DNA from 2 places in the Clostridioides sp. LIBA-7678 genome. Region 1 is predicted to be linked to the other one. Evidence: a T-box and tRNA genes for the amino acid it is inferred to sense, from the RefSeq annotation. Region 1 holds a T-box; the other holds one or more tRNA genes.
What was found. The T-box of region 1 lies ahead of thrS (threonine--tRNA ligase). A T-box ahead of a tRNA ligase gene usually reads a tRNA of that ligase, here a tRNA-Thr.
Positions count from the first base shown of each region.

Region 2: it encodes a tRNA-Thr, which carries the amino acid that the T-box ahead of thrS (threonine--tRNA ligase) is inferred to sense. The anticodon was not compared.

Region 1 covers NZ_CP196987.1:604,493-612,537, forward strand. The annotation lists gene ACTG46_RS03135 (BMP family ABC transporter substrate-binding protein) at 1-497, shown strand, start outside; gene ACTG46_RS03140 (DUF6873 family GME fold protein) at 650-1,411, shown strand; gene ACTG46_RS03145 (putative sporulation protein YtxC) at 1,414-2,232, shown strand; gene ACTG46_RS03150 (DUF445 domain-containing protein) at 2,397-2,999, shown strand; T-box leader at 3,291-3,529, shown strand; gene thrS (threonine--tRNA ligase) at 3,593-5,512, shown strand; gene ACTG46_RS03160 (phosphoenolpyruvate synthase) at 5,992-8,045, shown strand, end outside.
Region 2 covers NZ_CP196987.1:4,168,692-4,176,736, forward strand. The annotation lists gene ACTG46_RS19275 (DnaD domain protein) at 1-981, shown strand, start outside; gene ACTG46_RS19280 (ATP-binding protein) at 990-1,982, shown strand; tRNA gene ACTG46_RS19285 (tRNA-Thr) at 2,331-2,405, opposite strand; tRNA gene ACTG46_RS19290 (tRNA-Val) at 2,438-2,513, opposite strand; tRNA gene ACTG46_RS19295 (tRNA-Glu) at 2,518-2,592, opposite strand; tRNA gene ACTG46_RS19300 (tRNA-Lys) at 2,597-2,672, opposite strand; gene ACTG46_RS19305 (adenylosuccinate synthase) at 2,999-4,288, opposite strand; gene ACTG46_RS19310 (hypothetical protein) at 4,370-4,678, opposite strand; gene dnaB (replicative DNA helicase) at 4,883-6,211, opposite strand; gene rplI (50S ribosomal protein L9) at 6,230-6,679, opposite strand; gene ACTG46_RS19325 (DHH family phosphoesterase) at 6,680-8,045, opposite strand, start outside.

The DNA.
Region 1 (8,045 bases):
GTTTTATAGGAGGTGTTGAGGGTTCTAGTAGGGATAAGTATGAATCTGGATTTAGGAAAGGTCTAAAAACTTCAAATAAAAATGCTGAGTTATTAGTTAAATACTCAAATGTATTTGAAAATCCTGAGTCAGCTAGAACTATTGCAAAAGAAATGAGAGATTCTGATAGAGATGTTGTATTCTCAGTTACAGAGGATGATAGTAAAAGAGCTATTCAGGTAGCAAGAGAAAATGGTGGCCAAGTTATAGCTATTAATAAAGACCAATATGATATGGCACCAAACAATGTAATAAGTTCAATTGTAAAAGATGTGGAACAACCAGTCTATGAATTAATAAAGAATGTTATAAAAGATGGTTTTCATGGAAGTAAAGTAATGGAATTTAAAATAAAAGATGGAGAAATAGGATTAACTCCAAATAGTAGTAGAAATATACCACCAGATGTTTTAGAGTACATAAAAAAAGAGTATAACAAAGTGAAAGATACATATTAATAACTGTTTTAAAAGTTTATAAAAATGCACTTTATGGGTGTAAGTTAATTATAGAAAAGTCTAATAATAGGTGTGTTAGCAGAAAAATTCTGCTACACACTTTATTTATTTCAAGTAAAAAATTTATCAAAAAAAAGAAAAAGGAGTAAAAAATGGAATTTACAAGAGAGCCATTTATAATAGATGACGATTTGTGTCTAGCTTTGGTGGACAAAAGAATTAGTTATCTAATGGAAAATGAATTAAAATTAAGAAATATAGAGATAATAAAAACAATAGAATGTAAAGAATTATATGAAAGCATAAAATATCACCCAGATATATGTATTTGTAATTTAGGAAAAGGAGATATAATTGTTGCGCCGAATGTATATAATCAATACAAAGAGTTATTAAGTAGATATAAATTTAATATAATTAAGGGAGAAGCTAATTTATTAAATAGATACCCTTATGATATACCTTACAATATTGCTATAGTTGGTGACTATGCTATACATAACTTTAAGTACACTGATAAAGTAATATTAGATTATATTGAAAATAATAAACTTAAAAAGATAAATATAGAGCAGGGCTATTCTAAATGCTCAATCTGTATAGTAGATAGAACATCTATAATAACATCAGATAAAGGTATTTGGAAAAGCATGAAGAATACAGAAATAGAGTGTTTATTAATAGAAAAAGGTCATATAAATTTATTTGAGATGAATTATGGATTTATAGGTGGATGTACAGGGTTAATTTCTAAGGATAAACTAGCTTTTTGTGGAGATGTTAAAAAACATCCTGACTATGAACGTATAAAAAGTTTTGTAGAAAGTAAAAACAAGGAGATAGTTACACTTAGCTGTGAGAATTTACTAGATATAGGTTCTATAGTTCCTCTCATGACAAGAAAGGAGCGATAACTTTGGTTGAGAAGGATAATATTTCTTCTATGAAATTTTTGAGGAATAATAATGTAAACGATAGATTAATATATACGAATGACATTGTAGAAGTAGTGATAGATTCTGCAAAGCAAGAAGTATTAAATAAAAAAATACTTAATGGTACTAAAACTGAACAAAGAGCTCTAAATATTGATGAGATATCAACAGAAATAACTAGTATGATAATAAGTATAATGAAAGAGAAACTTTTAAAAGAATACATTCTAAAATGCTATGGGCGTACATATCCTGAAGATAAAAATAATATATACATATATTCACTGAACATATTTGCTAAAAAAGAGATTTTTATGAGAGAAACAGTATTTACAAGGGTGAGAAACTATATAGAGGAAAATGATTTTATAAACGTAGAAGGTTTTATTAGATTTAGAATGCGAGAATTTATGAAATATATTTCTGCTATAGGTGATATTGCAGTTGAGGAGTATTTAATAAAGAAAGACCAAGATGAATTTATAAGAGTCTTAAAATACTTTATAGATACTCAAGAAGAAAAGATTGATTTGCTAAAAGTTCATATAATGGAAGATAATACATTTATTTTATACGATAAAAATGGAAACAAAATAGACAGTATAGATGATGAAGAAATCATAAATATGGTAATAAGAGAGAATTTAAACTATGAGGACTTTTTAATAAGTACCTTATTAACTTTATGTCCTAGAAAAATAGAAATATTAGATTTATTAAATAATAATTGCTCAAAAGAAATTATAGATACTGTAGAGGCAATTTTTGAAAATAAAGTTAGTATAATTATGGAGAATTAGGAACTAAAGATATAAAACTAAAAAAATTCTTTTTAAATCGACACAAAAGACTTATAATTGTATATAAAGCTATAATATAGCTAGGGCTATTAACTATAAAAAATATCTACTGATTAAGTGTAATATAGCTGACAAATATACAATTGATAAGGAGAAATTTTATAATGGATAATTTAATTAGGATACTGATATTAGCTGTTATTGGTGGATTTATAGGTTACGTTACAAATGTAGTTGCTATAAGACTAATATTTAGACCAATAGAGCCTATTAAAATACCTATTTTAAATATAGAAATAGTAGGGCTTATACCAAAGAGAAGAGCAGAAATAGCAGCCAATGTGGGAGAAATAATTCAAGAAGAATTTCTTTCTATGGACGAAATACTTGCAAATATCATTACTGACGAAGATAAGGAAGAAGTTGTAAGATACATAAAAGCAAGGGTAAAAATTATAATACATGAGAAAGTCTCATTTATACCAAGTGGCATAAAAAACATGATACAAGACTATTTAGGAGAGATAATTGAGTCTGAAGTTAAACAGAGTATAGATGAATTGAGTAAAAATATAATAAATAAAGCAAATGAACGTATAGATATACAAAAAATGGTCGAAGATAAGATTAATGAACTAGATTTATATGAATTAGAAGAGATAATAATAAAAATAGCTAAAAAAGAATTAAAGCATATAGAATTTTTAGGTCTTGTTTTAGGTTTTTTAATAGGTATAGTTCAAGGTTTGGTTACTATATTTATTTAAATATACAATAATTAGCTATTGTACTTAAGTATACAAAAACTAAAAATTAACTTCAATAAAAATTAATTTTAGTATTTATCTAGTCATATCTATCATGCATGTAGATATATTTTAAAAATTTAAAATTGGTGAAAATATTATAATATAACTATAAATCAAAAGATTAAAGTAATATAAAAATATTAGAATATTGATTTAGAGTTGATTAAGATGAAAAATAATGGGTAATTATTATATTACATTAATGTTGATTGATGTATAAGTATCTGTTATAATGAAAATATATTAAAAATCATAGTGTTGAAGAGGAAGAGTAGAGTAGAAACCATTCTCAGAGAATTTGGGTCTATGGCTGAGAGCCCATGTAACAGGTCTATTTGAAAACTACCTTGGAGCTGAGTTTATTAGCAGTATTTGTATTTATACTATATGTGAAAGTGCTCGGGTGACGACCTTATAGTCATCAAGAGGGTTGTATATACTTGTATACACCAACTTGGGTGGAACCGCGAATTAATATCGTCCCAAACATATTTGGGGCGATTTTTTATTACAAAAAATCTAAAAATTATTTCAATAAGGAGGAAAAAACAATGATTAAAGTTGCTTTAAAAGATGGCTCAATAAAAGAATTTGAAAGTGCTATTTCTGTTATGGATGTAGCAAAATCCATTAGCGAAGGATTAGCTAGAAATGTGGTAGCAGCATCTGTGAACGGAGAGGTTGTAGGTATGGACCACATTATAGATTCTGATTGTGACTTAAATTTATTTAAGTTTGAAGATAAAGAAGGTAAGGAAGTTTTTAGACATACATCAGCACATATATTAGCTCAAGCTATAAAGAGACTTTACCCAGAAGCAAAACTTGCTATAGGGCCAAGTATAGAAAATGGATTCTACTATGATATAGATTTAGACCATAGATTAGTTCCAGAAGATTTAGAAAAAATAGAAGCTGAAATGAAAAAAATAGCTAAAGAAGATTTAAAAATAGAAAGATTTGAACTTCCTAGAAATGAAGCTTTAGAGCTTATGAAAGAACAAGGAGAAGACTATAAGGTAGAACTTATATCTGATTTACCTGAAAGTGAAATAATATCTTTCTACAAGCAAGGTGATTTTACTGATTTATGTAGAGGACCACATTTACCATCTACTAAAAAAGTTAAAGCTGTTAAATTACAAAGTGTTGCAGGTGCATACTGGCGTGGCGATGAAAAAAATAAGATGCTTCAAAGAATCTATGGAACTTCTTTTGAGAAAAACAAAGATTTAGAAGAGTACTTACATTTATTAGAAGAAGCTAAAAAGAGAGACCATAGAAAACTAGGTAAAGAATTAGGATTATTTATGATACCTGAAGAAGGTCCTGGATTCCCTATGTTCTTACCAAAGGGTATGGAACTTAAAAATGAACTATTAAAATTCTGGAGAGAAATACACAGAAAAGCTGGATATATTGAAATAGAATCTCCTATTATATTAAATAGAAAATTATGGGAGACTTCAGGTCACTGGTATCATTACAAAGAAAATATGTATACAGTTAAAATAGATGATGAAGATTATGCTATAAAACCTATGAACTGTCCTGGAGGATTAATTTACTATAATTCTCAATTACACTCATATAGAGATTTCCCAATGAGAGTTGCAGAGCTTGGTAGAGTTCATAGACATGAGTTATCTGGTGCATTACAAGGATTAATGAGAGTTAGAGCATTTACTCAAGACGATTCACATATATTCATGTTGCCAGAGCAAATAAAGGATGAAATAAAAGGAGTAGCTAACCTAATAGATGGTATCTACAAAACTTTTGGATTTGAATATAACTTAGAGTTATCTACAAGACCAGAAGATTCTATGGGAAGCGAAGAAGAGTGGGAAGCAGCAGAAAATGGATTAAGAGAAGCTTTAGAAGAATTAGGTCTACCATATACTATAAATGAAGGTGATGGTGCATTCTATGGTCCTAAGATAGACTTCCATCTAAAAGACTGTTTAGGAAGAACTTGGCAATGTGGTACTATCCAATTAGATATGCAACTTCCAAGACAATTTGATAACACTTATATCGGACAAGATGGTGAAAAACATAGACCAGTTATGATTCATAGAGTTGCTTTTGGTAGTATAGAAAGATTTATAGGTATATTAATAGAGCATTATGCTGGTAAATTCCCAGTTTGGTTATCTCCAACTCAAGTTAAGATACTTCCTATATCTGATAAATTTATGGATTATGCAAATGAAGTTAAGAAAGAGTTATTTGATAAGGGTATAAGAGTTGAATTAGATGACAGAGCTGAAAAAATTGGATTTAAGATAAGAGAAGCTCAGCTTGAAAAAGTTCCATACATGTTAATAGTAGGTGAAAAAGAAGTTGAGGAGAATAATGTTTCTGTTAGATCAAGAGATAAAGGTGAAATAGGTAGCATTAAATTAGATGAATTTATAGCTAGTATTTCAAAAGAAATCGAATCAAGAGAAAGTATTATTCAAAACTAATATTTAAGATATTGATAGATAATATAAGTTTAATCGATATGTAGAAATTAAACTTATGAAAAGATAAATATAATTAGAGGTACAGTTAATCATATTTTTATGATAGTGTACCTCTAATTTTTTTGTTGTAGGTTAAATGATGTATTCATATGTCTGCTAATTTAGAGATGTATAAAAGATGCTTAAATTAATATAATTTATATGTTTTCTAATTTAGAGATGTATAAAGATGCTTAAATAATATATTTATATGCTTTCTAATTTAGAGATATATAAAAGATGCTTAAATAATATATTTATATGTTTTCTAATTTAGAGATGTATAAAAGATGCTTAAATTAATATATTTATATGTGTATATTAATTTAAATATATATAAAAGTTGTATAATTGTAAGTAAAGAGAGATATATAAAATTAAATAAAGTTAGTTTATGCAAATAAATTTGATATACTTATAGTTAACTTTGGAGGTGTGATATGAATACCACTATTTTGTTTTTTAATCAAATAAATGAAGATAGCTTTAATTTAGTTGGTGGGAAGGGGTTTAATCTTGGCAAAATGACTAAGAGAAACCTACCTGTACCAGAAGGATTCAGTATAACAACAGATGCCTTTTACAAGTTTATAGAACCATTAAAAGATAATGACTTATTTAAACAATTAGATAATGTAGATGTTGATGATTTAGAGAAAATTCAAGAATTGACTAGTAGTCTAAGAGATTTAATCATAGAAAAATCACTTTCAGATAGTATAAAACAAAATATAAAAGAGGCTATAGAAAGCATTGGAGAAGATGATTTCTATGCAGTGCGTTCTAGTGCAACAGCAGAAGATTTGCCAGATATGTCTTTTGCAGGTCAACAAGATACATATTTAAATGTACATGGATTTGAAAACTTAATTGAAAATATAAAATATTGTTGGGCATCACTTTATACTCAAAGGGCTGTAGTATATAGAAAGAAAAATAATTTGAATGAAGATAATGTATTAATTTCTGTAGTAGTTCAGAAAATGGTCGATTCACAAAAGTCAGGAATAATGTTTACTGCTGACCCCATTAACAATAACTATAATCATTTGACTATTGATGCAGGTTTTGGACTTGGTGAAGCTTTGGTAGGAGGATTAATAACTCCTGACTTGTACAAAGTAAATAAAAACGAAAATAAAGTTATAGCAAAAGAAATAAATGCGAAGAAGTTAGCCATATACAGAAAAAATGATGGTGGCACAGAGCAAATCTTACTTGATAAAAATAAACAGAAAGAACAAGTACTTTCAGAACGAGAGATTTATAATGTAGCACAACTAGGACATGAAATCGAGGAATACTATCAGACTCCACAAGATATAGAATGGGCAATTGACGAGAGTGGGAAAATATATATTTTGCAAAGTAGAATGATAACATCTCTATATCCTAGAGTCGAAAATAGTAATAGAAATGGAAAATCTCAGGTATATATATCAGCAAGTCATATTCAAGTAATGACAAAACCAATTAAACCTTTAGGTCTTGATATATTCAAAAGAGTAATGCCTTTTGATAGAGTCGAAGAAGGCAGTAACTTCAAGATAATGAGTCAAGCTGGAGGTAGACTCTATGCCAATTGTACAGAAATACTGAGATTACCAATAAGAGATAAGATAATCAAAGATTTAATGCCCAATGTAGACTATCTTGTAGCAAGTGCACTTGGAGAATATATTGAAAAATATCCTTTAAAGAAAAAACTGCCTTCTAAAACTACATTAAAAATGGCAAAGAATTTAATAATACCTATCTTAAAAATCTCAAAGCAAAATTATGCCTTTGATAAAAAACCAGATGCTCTTGCAAGTTTAGTGGAGTTGAAAGAAGAACTTATTTATGATGTGTATAGAAATATAAACAAGGGAAATGATTTATGTGAAAAGATTGTAATCGTGGAAGAGTTATTATCTGCTTTTATATTTAAGTTAGCAAAGCAACTTATACCAAATGTAGCTCCAGGAATTTTAAGTGATAGAAAACTTAGAAATATGCTTGAAGAATTAGATTTATTGTACTTAGAAGATAGTTTTGTAAGTGGACTAGAAGGAAATATTACTACTGAGATGGGATTAAGAGTAGGTGATTTAGCTGATTTAATAAGGAATAATCTAAAAGAGATTGATATATTAAATAAAAATCCTAAAGGTGCTCATTTATTGCTTTTAAAAAATGGTAGTGATGAATTAAAGAGTGAGTTAAGTGATTTTTTAAGACAATTTGGTATGAGAGGAATTGGAGAAATAGATATAACAAATCCTCGTTATCAAGAAGATTTCACTCCAATAAGTATGTCTATATTGAATAATATAAATACATTGGAAAAAAATGAACATAGAGAAAACTATCAAAGATTGATTGAAAAATCGAGTGAAAGTGAACAATTAATTTTGGAAGCTTATGAGAAGATAGGTAAAGATGATTTAGTCAAAAAAGTTAAGAATCATCTAAATAATATAAAGACTTTCTTGCCTTTACGTGAATATGGAAA
Region 2 (8,045 bases), 630 kb from region 1:
ATGGCGGACGGGTTATACGTAAAAGTTTATCTTTTAGGCTATAGACAAGCATGTGATATTACTTCTAATCCTAAGTTCGACAATAATTCAATAGCCAAAAACCTAAATATACCTTTGTCTGATGTGTTATCTGCTTGGAAATTTTGGGAGGAAAAGAAGATTATAAAAATACATGACAATGGAGAATATGATAATTTTAATTATTCAATAGAATTTTTAGATTTAAAAAATTTCTATATTGAGAATATATTAGGTAATAATTCATCTGTAAAATCTAATACAGACCAAGTTGTATCTACTTCTGAAAATCCAAGTATTAGAAAAATGTTCAATTCCATAAATAAAATAGTTGGCCGCTATCTCGACCCAAGTGAAAAGATAAGTATCATGGATATAATGAATAAATACAATATGAGTCCTGATATGATACTTTGTGCTTATGAATATGTAAAAGATAAAACTGGTACATCAAAACCAGTTAAATACATTGAGGGTATTATCAGGAATTGGTATGATTCAAATTTATATACACCAAAAGATGTTGAAGATAGCTTTTTAGTTAGAAGTGAAAGATATATTTTATACAAAACTATTTTCAATGAATTAGGATTTTCAAGACAACCATCAAAGTCAGAAAAAGAACTTATGGACACTTGGTTTGATAAATTTGGTATGGATATGGACTTAATAATAAATGCTTGCTCTAAATCTAAAAATATTTCAAACCCAAGTATATCTTATATAAATGGTATAATTAAAAATTGGAATGAAAAAAATATAAAAAATTTAAATGATTTAAAGCAAAAAGAGGAAGAACGTATAGTTAAGGAGAATATTAATAAGAAGCAGATTAATACTACTCAAAACAACAATACTTACAAGAAAACTAAGTTTCATAATTTCAATGAGACATTCACTCAGTATACATCTGATGAACTCGATGAGATTATTAAAAAAAGTCAAAAAGAAAAGTTTAAGTAGGTGATTAAATGAATGAAGATAAAATAAGAAAAATACTTGCTAAATATGATAAGAGAAGAGATAATAGCGAACTCTTATTAGAACATAGAAAAAATGAGGTATATAATAGAATTCCTGAAATAAAATCTATAGATGATGAGATTTCTAAAATAGGCCTTAGTCTAGCTAAAATAGTACTTTTAAATCCTAAGTCTAAAGATGAGATTGTAAATAAATCTAAAAATACTATAGAATCTTTAAAAGTAAAGAAGGAGGAACTTTTAGCTGAGAATAATATCCCTCTTGATTACTTAGAAATAAAGTTTCAATGTACTTCTTGTAAAGATAAAGGTTTTTTACCTAATGGGGAAAAATGCTCTTGCCTTAAACAAGAAATTGTAAATGAAGCTTATAAAATGTCTAATTTAGACAGGATTTTAAGTCAGGAAAATTTTTCGAATTTTAACTTGAATATATTTTCTCCTAAGAAAGGCTCTGATGGAGAAATATCTCCTAGAGAAAATATGCTAAATAATTTAAGTGTCTGCGAAAATTTTGTTCATGATTTCAAGGAAGATAATGATGAAAATCTACTGTTTTATGGTTCTACTGGACTGGGAAAAACATATATGTGCAATTGTATTGCAAAGGAATTATTGGACAAAGGAAATGTTGTAATTTATCAAACTTCTTTTAGAATATTAGATATTCTTGAAGACTATAAATTTAGAAGAGACACAAATAATCCGATAAGTGAAGATAATTATAAAAACTTGTTTGATTGTGATTTATTAATAATAGATGACCTTGGTACTGAACTTAATAACTCTTTTACTAGTGGAGAAATCTTCAACATTGTAAACACAAGACTTGTTACTGGTAAAAAAATTATTATCTCAACCAACTTAACACCATCCCAAATAGGAAATACTTATACTCAAAGAACTCTTTCTAGAATTTTAGACAAATTTAGGATTTTAGAATTTACTGGTGATGATTTGAGATGGGAAAGATTTAAATAAAGTAGCCCTTAAAAAACATTTTTTTATTTTTAAATAGAGAGGTAAGACAAACTTGCTTCTCTGTTTAAAACTTATACTAAAGAAACTACTCTCTCTACTATAAGTACATTTCTAAAGTATCTTTAATACATCTAATTCTTTATATTACTTATAATTTATCAATATTGTAAACTTAGCAGATTATATAATACTATTCTAAAAATACTCTAAATTTTAATCTTATAAATTATATCATTACAAATAACTTAATACTTTATTGTAATTAAATTTAATTTTTCAATCAAAAAAAGATACTTAAAAGTATCCTGTAACGTAGAAAATTATATTAATTTGAATTTATGTACTTTGTGGAGCTGGTGATAGGAATCGAACCTACAACCTGCTGATTACAAGTCAGCTGCTCTACCGTTGAGCCACACCAGCATATAATCTAGTATTTATCTCTAATTCAAAAATGGTGGGACTAACAGGGCTCGAACCTGTGACCCCCTGCTTGTAAGGCAGGTGCTCTCCCAGCTGAGCTATAGTCCCATACTGGTGACTCGTAGGGGAATTGAACCCCTGTTACCGCCGTGAAAGGGCGGTGTCTTAACCTCTTGACCAACGAGCCATTTTGGTGATCTATCCGCGACTCGAACGCGGGACACCCTGATTAAAAGTCAGGTGCTCTACCGACTGAGCTAATAGACCACATTTTTTTCGACTTTTTTCGTCGTTTCTTTCACTCACAAGTTATATTATAACTGCTGTACAATTTTTAGTCAATAGTTTTTTTATTTTTTTAGCATATAATTAGAATCCTCTTGAACTACTTATTTTCAACAAGCATTTTGAATAAAATATATAATTAGAATACAGAAATTCAACTTTAATTACACATAGAACATACATAAATAATTTTAACTGAATAAAGACTTAATACAAATCTAACACAAAAGAGTATCTCTAATAACTATAATCATTATCTTGAGATACTCTTTCCTTATTATTCACAATTTAAATTGTTTAATAAAATATTAAGCAAATATATTTTTTCTTATTATTGTTTGAGCTCTATTAGGCCCAACAGAAACCATGTCTACACTTACTCCGACCAACTCTTCTATTTTAGCTATATATTTCTTTGCATTTTCTGGAAGATTATCAAAATTATCTACTTGAGTTATATCTTCATTCCATCCATCTAATTCTTCATATATAGGTTCACATTTTGCTAAGTCGTCTAATGATGCAGGGAAATCTGTTATTATTTTATCACCCATCTTATAAGATGTACAAACTTTTATCTTATCAAATCCAGTTAAAACATCTAGTAACATAAATGAGATACTAGTTAAACCATTAACCCTAGCTGCATACTTAACTATAACTGCATCAAACCATCCACATCTTCTTGGTCTACCAGTAGTTACTCCAAATTCATGACCTTGCTCTCTTATTTTGTCACCAGTTTCATTTATTTGTTCTGTAACAAATGGACCTTCTCCAACTCTTGTAGTATATGCTTTTACTATCCCAACAACATCTTTTATCATGTTTGGTCCTATACCTGCACCGATTGCAAATCCACCAGATGTTGGGTGAGAAGATGTAACAAATGGGTATGTTCCTAAATCTAAATCCAATAAAGTACCTTGTGCTCCTTCAAATAATACTTTTTTACCTGCTCTCACTGCATCATATACAATAACTGATGTATCTGCAACGTATTTTCTTATTTGTTCTGCATATCCGATATATTCATTATATATTGTTTCAAAATCAAATAATTCTTCTTTTCCATATATATTCTTAACTATTTCATTTTTAGCATCTATCTGAGCTTTTAATTTTATAGCAAATTTGTCCTTGTCCATTAAATCACAGATTCTTATTCCAGATCTCTCTGTTTTATCCATATAGCAAGGTCCAATACCTTTTTTTGTTGTACCTATCTTTAAATCGCCTCTGGCTTCTTCTGACAATGCATCTAGTTCTTTATGATATGGGAATATGACATGGGCTCTATCACTTATTTTTATATTTTCTGTATTTATATTATCCGCTTTAAACATTTCCAATTCTTCTAAAAATCCTTTAGGGTCAAATACTATACCATTTCCTATTATATTCACTGTTTTTGAATTTAATACTCCAGATGGAATTAAATGTAGTGCATACTTCTTACCTTCTACAACTAATGTATGTCCTGCATTATTTCCACCTTGTCCTCTTACTACTACATCTGCTTGAGTAGCAAGATAATCTATAACTTTACCTTTACCTTCATCTCCCCATTGAGAACCAACAATTGCAACTGTTTTCATGTAATTCACCTCTATATTTTATATACTCTCGAACGCTTTACTTATTTATTCTATCAAACATTCGTATTTTTTTCAACTTTTTTAGCGTTCTCCAATATTTAACAGATATTTTTCTATTTTTGAAAATTCATCTTTCTCTATGATTTCTTTTTCATAGTTTATAACTTTTTCCATAAATTTATCCACATCTAGAAGTTTTTCTAACTTACATATGTTAGTTATATTTCCAAAGTTTGTGTTAGTCATATTTATATAATATTGACTATCCACAATACTAGCATAGACAACAATTGATTCCTTTAGGTTATTATCAATTACTCTAAATAAGTTTATTTCATCAAGTACTTTAATTATATTGGGATATATACACGTTAAGCTTATTTTCTCCATATTATTCCTCCTAATAATTAATATTTATACACAGATAAAGCAAGCTAAAAGCTTGCTTTATCTACTTATTCACACTTATCAACAGGCTATCTGTGGATACTGTGGATAATTTTTTAGCTATATTTCAAGGTTTAGACATATTTAGTGACATGTATCCACATTTTTCCTGTAGAAAGAAAGGATGTTCTGTGGATATTCATTAGATTATAGGTCTCTCAACTTATCCCCAAATCGTTGAACTTCACCAAGCCAAACTAGTTCTACAGAACCAGTTTCACCATGTCTATTTTTTGCTATTATTACTTCTCCTATATTTTTACTCTCAGAATCAGCATGATAATATTCATCCCTATATAAAAACATGACTATATCTGCATCCTGTTCTATCGCTCCAGATTCTCTTAAGTCAGATAACATTGGTCTATGGTCTGCTCTTTGTTCTGGTGCACGTGATAACTGAGATAATGCCACAACAGGACAGTTTAATTCTTTTGCTAGTATCTTTAGTGACCTTGATATTTTAGATATTTCTTGTTGTCTGCTTTCGTTATTACCTTCTCCTTCCATAAGTTGAAGATAATCAATAAGCACTAAATCTAGACCTTTTTCTATCTTTAACTTTCTACACTTTGACCTTAATTCTGATATTTTTATACCAGGAGTATCATCTATGTGTATTTTCGCATCTGACAACACTGCCATAGCATCTATAATTCTAGGCCAGTCATTATCATTAAGTGTTCCAGTCTTTATCTTTTTTAATTCTACACTAGACTGTGAAGATAACATACGTTGTACTAATTGTTCTTTAGACATCTCTAGACTAAACACAGCTACAGACGCATCACCTTTTAAGGCGGCATTTTGTACTAAGTTTAAAGAAAACGCAGTTTTACCCATTGCTGGTCTGGCTGCAATTAATATTAAATCGGTCCTTTGAAGACCATTTATTTTTTTATTTAAATCTTTAAAACCAGTAGTTATGCCAGTTACATCACTCTTATTAGTGTATAATTTTTCTATCATATCATAGGCGTCCATCAAAACTAAGTTTATAGATTTAAAATCATCACTAGTTTTCTCCTGTGATATATCAAATATGCTCTTTTCAGCTTGTTCTAAAACATCTTCAATTTTAGTTGCTCCACTATATCCTAGATTTATTATTTCATTAGAAGCTTTTATAAGCTTTCTAAGCACAGACTTCTCTTTTACTATGTCAGCATAGTATTTTACATTTGAAGTCGTAGGTACTATAGTAGAAAGACTTGTAATATAACTGATTCCTCCAATATCATTAAGATGCCCTTGTTTTCTTAGTTCTTCTGTCAGTGTTATCAAGTCTATAGGCTCACCTTTATTACTTAAAGTTATCATACATTCATATATTATTTTGTGAGCCTCTTTATAGAAATCATCAGGCTTTATAGTTTCTGTAACTGTTATTATAGCATCTTTATCTAGAAGTATAGAACCCAATATTGATTGTTCTGATTCTACACTATGAGGAGGAATTCTCGTCATATCTTCCATCTTTATCACCTCTAGTTATTACTGTTTTTCTTTTACATCTACTCTTATTTTAGTAGTTACTTTTTGATGTATTTTTATTTCTACAAATGTTGAACCTAGAGTTCTTATTGGTTCATCTAATAATATTTTTCTTTTATCTACATCTATATCTTTTTGTTTCTTTAATTGCTCAGCAATCTCTTTAGCAGTTATTGAACCAAAAAGTCTTCCACCTTCTCCTGCTTTTGAGTATATTTCTATATTGATTTCTTCCATTTGTTTCCCTAATAAAACAGCTTCTTCATATTCTTTTTTCGCTTTTATCTCTTTAGACTTATTCTTTTCATTTAACTCTTTTATTGCTACATTATCTGCTTGCACAGCCATCTTTTTAGGAAATAAGAAATTTCTTGCATATCCATCACTTACTTCTTTCATTTCCCCTTTTTTACCAGTTCCTTTTACATCTTTTAATAATATAACTTTCATCTATTCTTCCTCCTCCAAATACTCCTCTATTATTTTATTTACCATCTTATAAGCTTCTTTTAGAGAAACATCTTTTAACTGTGCTCCAGCTATATCTATATGTCCCCCGCCTCCTAATTTCTCCATAAGCACATGTACATTTATTTGTCCTAAAGACCTCGCACTTATAAATATCGTATCATCTTTTTCACCTAATACAAAGGAAGCTTCTACTTCTTTTATGTTTAATAACTCATCAGCAGTTTGAGCTATTATAACATTTATACTATCTATCTCTGTACTTGAATATGCTAAGCATATTCTATTGTTAATTATTTTAGTACTTTGAATTATTTCAGCTTTTATTATGAAATCTTTCACATCAGAATTGAAGAATTTTTTGACCTCAATAGTATCTGCTCCAACTTTTCTAAGATAAGAAGCAGCTTCAAAAGTCCTAACACCTGTTTTGAATGCAAAGTTTTTAGTATCTAGACTTATTCCTGCTAAAAGACCTTCAGCTGTTAGTTTATTTATTGTTACATCTTCATCCATATATTGAACTAATTCTGTAACCATTTCACAGGTTGAAGATACATATATCTCATGGAATAAAAGTACTGCATCATTTATGAATTCCACACCTCTTCTATGATGGTCTATTACCACTATCTTCTCTGATAGCTTTAATAGCTCTTCACATTCGGTATAATTAGGTCTATGAGTATCAACTACCACGACCAACGTGTTTTTAGTACAGTTGTCAATAGCATCTTCTTTTCCAATAAATAGTTTCTTATAATAATTATTTTCATTTATTTTATTTATAAATATTTCTATAGATTCATTTACCGATTGTAAAACTATGTTTGCTGTTTTGTTACAGGATTTACATATGTCATAAACTCCAACTGCAGCTCCCATAGCATCCATATCTGGATATTTATGTCCCATTATATAAACTTGGTCACTTTGTTGTATAACCTCTCTTAAGGCATGACCTATCAATCTAGATTTTACTTTGGTTTTCTTTTCTACAGCTTTAGATTTTCCTCCATAAAATACAAATTTATCTTTTGTTTTTACAACGGCTTGGTCCCCACCTCTACCAAGTGCTAAATCAAGTGCACCTGTAGCAAGTTTTAGGTTCTCATTTAATGTATCTCCATCTATACCAATTCCTATACTTATAGTAACAGGAAGATTATTTCCATAATCAATATGTCTTATTGTATCTAAAATAGAGAACTTCTCAGTTTCTAATTTCTTTAACTCTTTTTTATGCATTACCAAGAAGAATTTATCTTTTGAAGTTCTTCTCAATGCACCATTTGAGTTTAATTCTAAAGCAGAAAGTATTTTTTCTACTTCAACATTAATTAAAGCT